2 linked regions of the Runella sp. SP2 genome follow. The protein of the gene in region 2 interacts with the protein of the main gene of each other region in a pairwise test. Links are inferred from orthologs where the notes say so. Each region holds a gene or a part of one and is shown on either strand. Other genes may lie near its edges.

What was found. Proteins that work in one complex are often made in the same cells at the same time.
Region 1: the proteins of DTQ70_RS16870 (region 2) and def interact in binary tests that used the Escherichia coli proteins (3 or more experiments, as listed by UniProt). The link is inferred for Runella sp. SP2 from one-to-one orthologs.

Annotation. Positions count from the first base shown.
Region 1 is NZ_CP031030.1:4,458,753-4,463,801, reverse strand. The notes cover bases 856-3,824. They hold def (peptide deformylase), read left to right. Parts: upstream 856-2,038; coding sequence 2,039-2,611; downstream 2,612-3,824. Other genes in these bases: DTQ70_RS17820 (hypothetical protein), read right to left, coding at 3,432-3,653; DTQ70_RS17825 (ribonuclease H-like domain-containing protein), read left to right, coding at 2,638-3,366; ruvX (Holliday junction resolvase RuvX), read left to right, coding at 1,620-2,033; DTQ70_RS17840 (trypsin-like peptidase domain-containing protein), read right to left, coding at 856-1,296. Outside these bases: more of DTQ70_RS17840, read right to left, coding at 1-855; DTQ70_RS17815 (amidohydrolase family protein), read left to right, coding at 3,899-5,049. UniProt on the Escherichia coli protein: Removes the formyl group from the N-terminal Met of newly synthesized proteins. Requires at least a dipeptide for an efficient rate of reaction. N-terminal L-methionine is a prerequisite for activity but the enzyme has broad specificity at other positions.
Region 2 is NZ_CP031030.1:4,226,612-4,231,557, forward strand. Bases 778-3,643 are described here. They hold DTQ70_RS16870 (aspartate-semialdehyde dehydrogenase), read left to right. Parts: upstream 778-1,647; coding sequence 1,648-2,640; downstream 2,641-3,643. Other genes in these bases: DTQ70_RS16860 (carboxypeptidase-like regulatory domain-containing protein), read left to right, coding at 778-1,358; DTQ70_RS16875 (M1 family metallopeptidase), read left to right, coding at 2,912-3,643. Outside these bases: more of DTQ70_RS16860, read left to right, coding at 1-777; more of DTQ70_RS16875, read left to right, coding at 3,644-4,946.

The DNA of each region.
Region 1 (5,049 bases), 230 kb from region 2 along the record:
ACCTCCACTGATGTTGGCACGTTGAAGACGTTGTACTTCACGTTGATTGAGGTCTCCAAACTGAGCCCCAAGTGAACCAAGGGCTACATCTGCTTCGTCCGTTTTGATGATTTCTTTGCCACCTTCGCGGTTACGTAATACAACACTATAATCTTTTACTGACCCGTTGCGGTTGACAGTCAAATTGACAGCTTCTCCTGGGCGTTTACGAGCTACAAGCTCGCGGAATTTAGGGTCAGAGTCCACCTCAATACCATCGACTTTGGTGATAACATCACCTACTTTCAAGCCTGCATCTTTGGCCGCGCTGCTACCTTCACCAAAACCTTGCACGTAGATACCTGTTGCTACCTTCACGTCGTACTGATCAGCTTTTTTGCTGTCGAGTTCTTCAGGTATGATACCAATGTATCCACGTTGAACGCCACCGAATTTAATAATATCGCTTGACACTTTCTTCACCAAACTAGCAGGTACGGCAAAGGCATAGCCTGCGTAGCTACCTGTTGGGCTGGCGATGGCGGTGTTGATACCCACTAATTCCCCTTTCAAGTTTACCAACGCGCCTCCTGAGTTACCAGGGTTAACAACGGCATCTGTCTGAATAAACGACTCAAGAGGCGTGTCTCCGCCTTGGCGGTTGGCTGATTGGCGTTGGTTCAAAATTCCAATTCCACGACCTTTGGCACTTACAATCCCCGCTGTCACGGTCGATTCCAAGTTGAAAGGGTTTCCTACGGCCACTACCCATTCACCTACTTTGATGGCGTCGGAGTTACCAAACGCGAGCGAAGGTAGGTCTTTGGCAGGGATTTGAATGACCGCAATGTCCGTAGAAGGGTCTGTGCCGATTACTTTGGCTTTGTAAGTGCGCTTGTTCGACATTACTACTTCGAGTTCTTCGGCACCTTCTACGACGTGGTTGTTAGTGACAATAAACCCGTCGGCGCTAACGATGACTCCCGAGCCTGATGACTCTTGCTTTTGAGGCCCGCCACGGCGGAAACCAAAGTCTTCCCCGAAGAAATCGAATAAATCCATGCCTCTTTGCTGGGCCTGGCGCATGGCTGATGCTTTGATGTGAACTACCGCTGGCGTTGATATTTCAGCAGCGTAAGTAAAATCAACGGCTGCTCCCGCAGGAGGAGCCGAAGTGAAGCGAGCTAATGGGCTGTCAGCTTCTTTGAAAATAACGTCTTTGGTATCGTCAAGACCTCCAATAAGCTTGTAACCTCCGATGGTCGCTGCACTTGAAATAAGTCCAACCAATGCCAATGATTTCCAATTCTGATTCATGACTTTTATGAGCTTTTGGTTATGGTTTTTTGAGTGATTGCTTGTAAAAAAGTACCGAGATAACGCGTTTTAAAAGCATTCCGTGCCCCAATTTCTAACTTTTAACAATATTTAACAAGACATTGTTTGGGGAACGCTTTTTTCTATAAAATAATAATGCGAGCGCTCCAGTTCTGCCAAAATGTCATTTCGTTGAGGTGGTTTTTCAACATTTTTCCCCAAAGAGGCTGACGAATTTTCTGCTATATTTGCAACTTAATTAATTACGTAAACCTTACAGGTTTTCAAAACCTATAAGGTTTAAACGATGAAATAACGAACAAATGGCGCGAATCATTGCGATTGATTATGGTACAAAACGGACAGGAATCGCCGTGACAGACCCTTTGCAAATCATTGCGACGGCGCTTGATACGGTTCGTTCGCACGAATTAATCGACTTTTTGAAGCGTTACACCACCACGGAAGCCGTTGAAGCGTTTGTGGTAGGAATGCCCCGAAAATTGGATAATACCGATACCAACAACACGCCGCACGTGAAAGGGTTTATTAAACAACTCAAAAAAGCGTTTCCCGAAACACCCGTTTACGAACACGACGAGCGTTTTACCAGCAGTATGGCACTCCAAACGATGATTTCGATGGGAACCAAAAAAAGTGACCGTCAGGATAAATCCAACATCGATAAAATGAGCGCGACCATCATCTTACAATCGTATTTAACCACGAAAAAATAATTTCCATGATATTTCCCATCGTAGCATACGGCGATCCCGTTTTGCGTAAAGTGGCTCGACCCATTGAAAAAGACGAAATCAACTTGGCCGAATTTGTAGCTAATATGTACGAAACCATGTACGAATCGTCGGGCATTGGGTTGGCTGCGCCACAAGTAGGACAAAGTATTCGCGTGTTTGTCGTAGATGGTACTATTCTCAACGAGGACGAAGAAGAAGAGGACAAAGACCCAAGTTTGGAAGGATTCAAAAAGGTGTTTATCAATCCCCAAATTTTGGAAGAAACGGGCGATGAATGGGCGTTTGAAGAGGGTTGTTTGAGTATTCCAGGAATTCGGGCGGATGTATATCGTCCCGAAAAACTCAAAATTAAATACCGTGACCCTGAGTGGAACGAACACATCGAAGAATACGATGGCATGGCGGCTCGTATCATTCAACACGAATACGACCACCTAGAAGGTAAATTGTTTACGGATTATTTGCCGATGCTCAAGCGACAAATGCTCAAAAAACGCTTGGCTGATATTACCAAAGGCGCAGTGAAGGTAGATTACCGAATGCGTTTCCCGAAATAATAGTTTATTCCTTAAACTTCACAGCCATGGATCTCCGCAAAAAAGCTAAAAACGTACTTTTTATCGACATCGAAACGGTTTCGTCGAAAGCTTCATTTGACCAGCTTGACGAACGAATGCAGGAGCAGTGGGAACGCAAAGCCGCCAATATTCGCAACGATGACCACGTGGCTCCGTTCGACTTGTTTTACCGTCGGGCGGCGATTTATGCGGAGTTTGGCAAAATCATTTGCATCGGAGTTGGGGCGCTGTATTGGAATACCACCGATGAGCAGCCGCGTTTTAAAGTAAAATCCCTCGCGGGCGACGACGAGCGGGCTTTGCTGCTGGAGTTTAAGGAATTGCTCGAAAAATACCCCCAAAACCAGCTCATTCTCTGCGCCCACAACGGCAAAGAGTTTGACTTCCCCTACATTTGCCGACGGATGCTAGTCAACGGCATTACACTGCCCGAATCACTCCAACTTTCGGGCAAAAAGCCGTGGGAAATCCTTCACCAAGACACACTCGACATGTGGCGTTACGGCGACTACAAAAGCTTTGCTCAGTTGGACTTGCTGGCAGCGCTGTTTGGAATTCCGAGCAGTAAGTCAGACATCAGCGGTGAAGATGTGACGCGGGTGTATTATGCCGAAAAAGACCTCGACCGCATTCGGCGCTACTGCAAAGAAGACGTGGTTGTGCTCGCCCAACTGTGGCTGCGTCTCAACCAATTCGAGACCGTGAAGCCTGAGTACATTGTGCGGGCGGAGTGAGAATTTAGAATACAAAAACGAGGCGCTTCCATCGAAGCGCCTCGTTTTTGTATGCTGAATTATGCTTACTTCAACGGCGTTGATAACTTGATGAAATAGATACGATTCTTGTCCACTTTTCTTGTGGCAGGTAAAATCTTCGTGGTGAAGCTATTTTGCCCGTTGTCCACCACCCCAAAATCATCGTCGTTAGAAACTGCGATGAGCGTGTTGCTGAGAATGGCAACACCTTCGGGCTTGTCGTGGGGATAAATGGGTGAGATTTGCGTCAATAAATCAACGACCAATGATTTGGTTACAGGGACAATACCCGCAGATTGGCGCAGATTGAAAGCCGCAGATGCCCGCTGATGTAAGCTTTTTTCAGCGCCAATCTGCGGTGGAATTCTTCAGCGGCTTTCTGCGGGTGAGACGATTCAATCCACATTAACAATAAAATAACATAGATGGCGGCTTTGTCAAAATTTTCTGTGGAGATGTCGTCACAGTTTGTTTTCTTTGAGCTGCCTTTTCAAACAAAGACCAAATCCCAATGAAAAAAATCTATCTTCTTGCGGGGGCCATGGCGCTCGCTGCTTCCTCTTCATTGTACGCCCAGCGTACCCTCATCCACTGCGGAAAACTTATCGACGGCTTAGCAGACGCCGCCCAAGACCAAATGACGATTGTGGTGGAGAAAAACCGAATCACAGCCGTGGAAAAAGGCTATACCAAAGGCCAAGGTACCGACAAAGTGATTGACCTAAAAAACAAAACCGTTTTGCCAGGCTTGACCGACATGCACGTGCACATCGAAAGCGAAACTAGCCGCGACCAGTTTGCCAAACGCGTCAGTTATACGCCCGCTGACATTGCGTTTGAAGCCCAAAAATACGCCTACATCAACCTGATGGCGGGCTTTACCGCCGTGCGCGATTTGGGCGGAAGTGGCGTCAATATTTCACTGCGCAACGCCATCAACAAAGGCTTGGTCGTGGGGCCGCGCATTTTTACGGCAGGCCAAACCCTCGCAACAACGGGGGGCCACGGTGACCCTACCAACGGTTTAGGCAACCACTTTACCGCTCCCGAAAAAATGACCGATGGCGTCGTGGACTCGCCCGAAGCTGGCCGCAAAGCCGTGCGTCAACGCTACAAAGACGGAGCCGATTGCATCAAAATCACCGCCACGGGTGGGGTGTTGAGCATTGCCAAGAGTGGAAAAGCGCCTCAGTTTACCGACGATGAAGTATCGGCCATCGTTTCTACGGCCAAAGATTACGGCTTCCACGTAGCTGCGCATGCCCACGGTGCCGAAGGGATGAAGCGGGCGTTGCGCGCGGGCGTGACGACCATCGAACACGGAACGTACATGGACGATGAGGCTATTGAGATTTTCAAAAAAACGGGTGCCTATTACGTACCTACCATCATTGCGGGACGTTCGGCGGCCGATTCTGCCAAAATCATTGGGTATTTCCACCCGTTTGTTCGCGCCAAAGCGTTGGAAATCGGGCCGTTGATTCAGAAAACATTTGAAAAAGCCTATAAAGCAGGCGTAAAAATCGCCTTCGGAACCGATGCGGGGGTATTTGCCCACGGAAAAAACGCCAAAGAGTTTGAGTACATGACCGAAGTAGGAATGCCGCCAATGGAAGCCATTAAGTCGGCGACCATCGTACCCGCGCAGATTTTGGGCGAAGA
Region 2 (4,946 bases):
AATCTGGTGCTCCTGTGGCGGTTGATGGTTGGGTTCTCAACGCCACCAATGATACCCTGATGGCATTTAAAACCAACGGGCAGGGGTACGGCAACTTCTTTATCATGCCTCCCTCTACCCAGCCCCTTCGAGCTAAATTAAGCAATGGAAACGAAGCTAATCTCCCCGCTATTCGGCCCAAAGGCTACGTCATCAACGTTGATGTACTGCGCGATACGGCGACTGTCATCATTAAAATTTATAACAACCTTTCAGCCCAAGAATGGAAACCGATGCGCCTTCTGATTCATTTACGCGGGCAAATTGTCTATGAGGCCATTGCTACACCCAAGGGAAACCTAACCACCGCCCGCATTGCCAAAGAAGATTTGGAAGGAACGGGAGTCATGCAAGTAATCCTGCTCGACGCTCTCAATAATCCGATTGCCAGTCGTGCTTTTTATCATTCACCCGACGACGACGATGTCCCCTATCCTTCACAACTTTTTGAAAGTGAATTAAGCGCGTGTTATTTACTCACACCCACCACCCTTGCCCGAACATTAGACGCCCTCTTACTCACGCACGAAGTTCGCCCCTACAGTTCGTCGGATGCAACGGTGCTTGAATACGAATCTGGACTGACATTGCGGGGAATCATTAAACAGCCCAACGGGCGCGCCTTGGCTAACAGTCCTGTGATTGGCCTTGTACAGTCAGATTCCAGCGCTCTGCATTTTCAAACCACTACCGACCCCGAAGGAAATTTTGCATCGACTCCAATGTTGTTTTTTGGAGAAACTACCATTACCATTCAAACGCAAAATGACAAAATCAAAAACGCATCCATTGCACTTGATACCAGATGGGTGCCAATTGTCCCCCAATGGTTTTGGCATCCCGTCCAGCACCTCAGTTCGTCGAAAAGAGATAGTTTAGCCCAAGTTTCGAAGCAACGCCATGCGGTTTCTACCACAACAGAAGCGCTTAAAGTTTCAAAAGACTTCCGACGCCCCTACCCCAAAGCCGATAATACCTTGGTCATCGACAAATCAGACCATACCTTTCCACTTTTACGCTTATTGGGTGAATTTCACGGCCAAATCAAGCCCAAAACCGACGGGGTCTATTGGATAGAAGAAGGGGAGAAAGTGTCAACCCGAAAAGCTTTTTTGAGCATCGACGGGCTACCTACCTCCTGGGAATCGTTGCAAGCACTTTCTGGACAAGAAATTGAAGCCATCGACATCATTAGGCATTTCCAAGCATCCAACGAGCCCACTACCCAAGGAATGCTAAACGTCATTCTAAAACCTAACAGTCGGTTTTGGACAGAACAAAATTTAAAACGTTTCAAAGTCAATGGATTAATAAAATGACAAAAAAGTTTACCAACTTTTAACTTTTTTACAAAAAATCCATTATTTTCTTGACTTACTTCTGAGAAAGACCTTATTTTGCACCCACATTTTGAATCGTCACTGTGAACACAAAGAAATCTAAATAGACACGCGGAGCCTGATAGGATATTGACCCTATCGTGCCAGCGTGTTTGTCCAGATTCTTAACCTTCACGGTGACGATTTTTTTTTGCCCCCAACCCCCAATGGGGGCTATGTATAACTCTAAAAGCACTCCCCCATTGGGGGTCGGGGGGCTCAAATCATCATGAAAATCGCAGTAGTAGGTGCTACCGGTTTGGTAGGCAGCGAAATCCTCAAAGTACTCGAAGAGCGTAACTTCCCAATCACTGAATTGATTCCAGTAGCATCAGAAAGATCAGTAGGTAAACAGGTCACGTTCAAGGGTAAACAGTACACCATTGTTAGCTTTGAAGATGCAATTGCAGCAAAGCCAGCTATCGCTATTTTTTCGGCGGGTGGTGGAACTTCTTTGTCGCTTGCTCCTAAATTTGCCGAAGCAGGTATCACAGTCGTTGACAACTCATCGGCTTGGCGTATGGATCCAACCAAAAAATTGGTAGTACCCGAAATCAACGCTTTTACGTTGACCAAAGAAGATAAAATCATTGCCAACCCCAACTGTTCAACCATCCAAATGGTGGTCGTTTTGAATCCATTGCACAAGCGCTATGGCATCAAACGCGTGGTGGTTTCGACCTACCAATCAGTGACAGGAACGGGCAAAGCAGCCGTTGACCAACTATTTGCTGAACGCGCTGGAAATCAAGATGCTCCAAAGGTGTATCCTCACCCTATCGACCTTAACGTATTGCCTCACATCGACGTTTTCTTGGATAACGGCTATACCAAAGAGGAAATGAAAATGACCAACGAGACCAAGAAAATCATGATGGATGATAACATCGCCGTTACTGCTACGACGGTGCGCATCCCGACGATTGGTGGTCACTCGGAAGCAGTAAACATCGAGTTTGAAAATGAGTTTGACCTCAAAGATATTTACGAAATCTTGGGCCAAGCCGAAGGCGTGGTAATCCAAGATGACCCGCAAAATAAAGTTTATCCAATGCCATTGACGGCACACGGTAAAGATGAGACGTTTGTAGGACGTATTCGCCGCGACGAATCACAACCTAAGACCCTCAATCTCTGGATTGTAGCTGATAACCTCCGCAAAGGAGCGGCCACAAACGCCGTTCAGATTGCAGAATATTTGACAAAAAACGAATTGGTATAAGTTTGGACAGCGGTCAGACGATAGTCAGACCGCGACACCCCTAGTCTGACTACTGTCTGACCAGCAAAAACCTTGGTCTGACTATCGTCTGACCCAAAAAGCGCCCATCGAGTGACATCGATTGGCGCTTTTTTTGTGAATTGTTGCGTTGTTTCCAATACCTTTCCGAACTTTGCGTTATTATTGAATCTGTGATAACTCACTGCTTTTTTCTCATTTTCACAAATTACCTTTCTGACTTTCAACGTCCTAAAGACAAAGGATTGAACTAATGGTAAAACGAATCGCATTACTTTTATTTAGTTGTTTTATAGCATTTTGCTCATTTTCGAAGACAAGTACCCCTGCTGACACGCTTCGCAAAGCGCCTGCTTGGGTGGCAAAAAAAGGGCCAATTCGCCCAACCCGCACCCTTAAAAATGACATTCTACACACCCAACTCGACCTCCGTTTCGATTGGCTACGGCAGCACGCACTGGGGAGCGCTGTCATTACGTTTAAGCCCTATTTTTACCCCCAAAACACCCTTGAACTAGACGCGAAGGGCTTCGACATCAAAGGCATTTTCCAACTAGATACCCTCAAAAAGTACGATTCCCTTCAAAAAAAATACATCTACGAATACATCAACGACCCGCTCGAATACACCTACGATAAGCGCCTTTTAAACATCAAATTGCGCCGTAAGTACTCGCGTTTTGATACCCTTCACGTACTTATCGACTACGTAGCAAAACCCAACGAACTGCCTGCGGGAATTGTGGGCACAAAGGGCGACAAAGGGCTTTATTTTATTAATGCCGACGGGCTAGATGAAGGAAAACCACAGCAGATTTGGACGCAGGGCGAGACCGAGTATAATTCGTGCTGGATGCCTACGGTCGATAGCCCGAACGAAAAAATGACGCAAGACATTCGTCTGACGGTCGAGAAGCGCTTTAAAACCCTTTCCAACGGAAAACTCGTTGAATCTCGCCTCAACCCCGACAGTACCCGCACCGACCGCTGGGTACAAAAACTACCTCATGCCCCTTACTTGGCGGCTTTTGTAATAGGTGATTTTGCCGTGGCGCGCGATACCATTCGCAATGGCCTTGAGCTAAGTTACTACGTAGAACCCGAATATGCCCCGCACGCTAAAGCCATTTTTGGACGCACGCGCGAAATGATTGATTTCTTTGAAAGTAAGTTTGGGGTAGAATTTCAGTGGGATAAATACGCCCAAATCGCCGTTCGCGACTTTGTAGCGGGTGCCATGGAAAACACGTCTATGACCATTCATGCTGAAAATGTTCAAACTGATAGCCGCGCTTTACTAGATGGCAACTCCGATGATGTCATCGCGCACGAACTCATGCACCACTGGTTTGGAAATTTGGTCACGTGTGAATCGTGGGTGCATTTGCCGCTCAACGAGGCGTTTGCCAATTATTCTGAATACCTCTGGAACGAACATAAACTAGGACCCGAACAAGCTGATTTTTGGGCACAAGGCTCTTTGCAGCAGTATTTGGGCGAATCTGAACAAAAACAAGAACCCCTCATTCGGTACAATTACACCGACATGGAAGACATGTTCGACAACCACTCATACGCCAAAGGAGGGCTAGTCTTGCACATGCTTCGCAAATACATTGGCGACGAAGCTTTTTTTGCTGCCACGCGCAATTACCTCATTCGCTACGGATTCGGAACGGCCGAAGTGAACGATTTACGGGAATCCTTTGAAGAAGTAACGGGCGAAGATTTGAACTGGTTTTTCAATCAGTGGTTCTTATCACCAGGCCATCCTACGTTGAAAGTAGAAAAATCGTACGACGCCGACAAAGTGACGCTCAAAGTTACCCAGTTGCAGGACTCGCTCTATACGCCGATTCACCGTTTACCTCTCAAAGTGGATGTCTGGGTAAATGGGCAAAAAGAAACCCACGACATTGTCGTCAGTAAAGCAAAACAGACGTTTGAAATTCCAGTAAAACAACGCCCTGATTTGGTTGACTTTGACGCCGAGCGGCAACTACTGGGCGAAATTAATTACGAAAAATCAAAACCTGAATTAATCTTTCAATACCAACATTGCGACAAATATCTCGCTCGCTATGAGGCCATTACGGGCTTAGAAAACCAACTTGCCGACTCTACCGTACGCCAACTCATGATGCAAGCCATGAGCGATAAATTTTGGAAAATCAGGCAGTTAGCCGTTTCTAACTTCTCCGAATACGATGGTTTGCAGTTTAATGAAGTCGAGCGACTTGTTCAGAGCAAGGCTCGCGTGGATGCCCATGCGCGGGTGCGAACAGAGG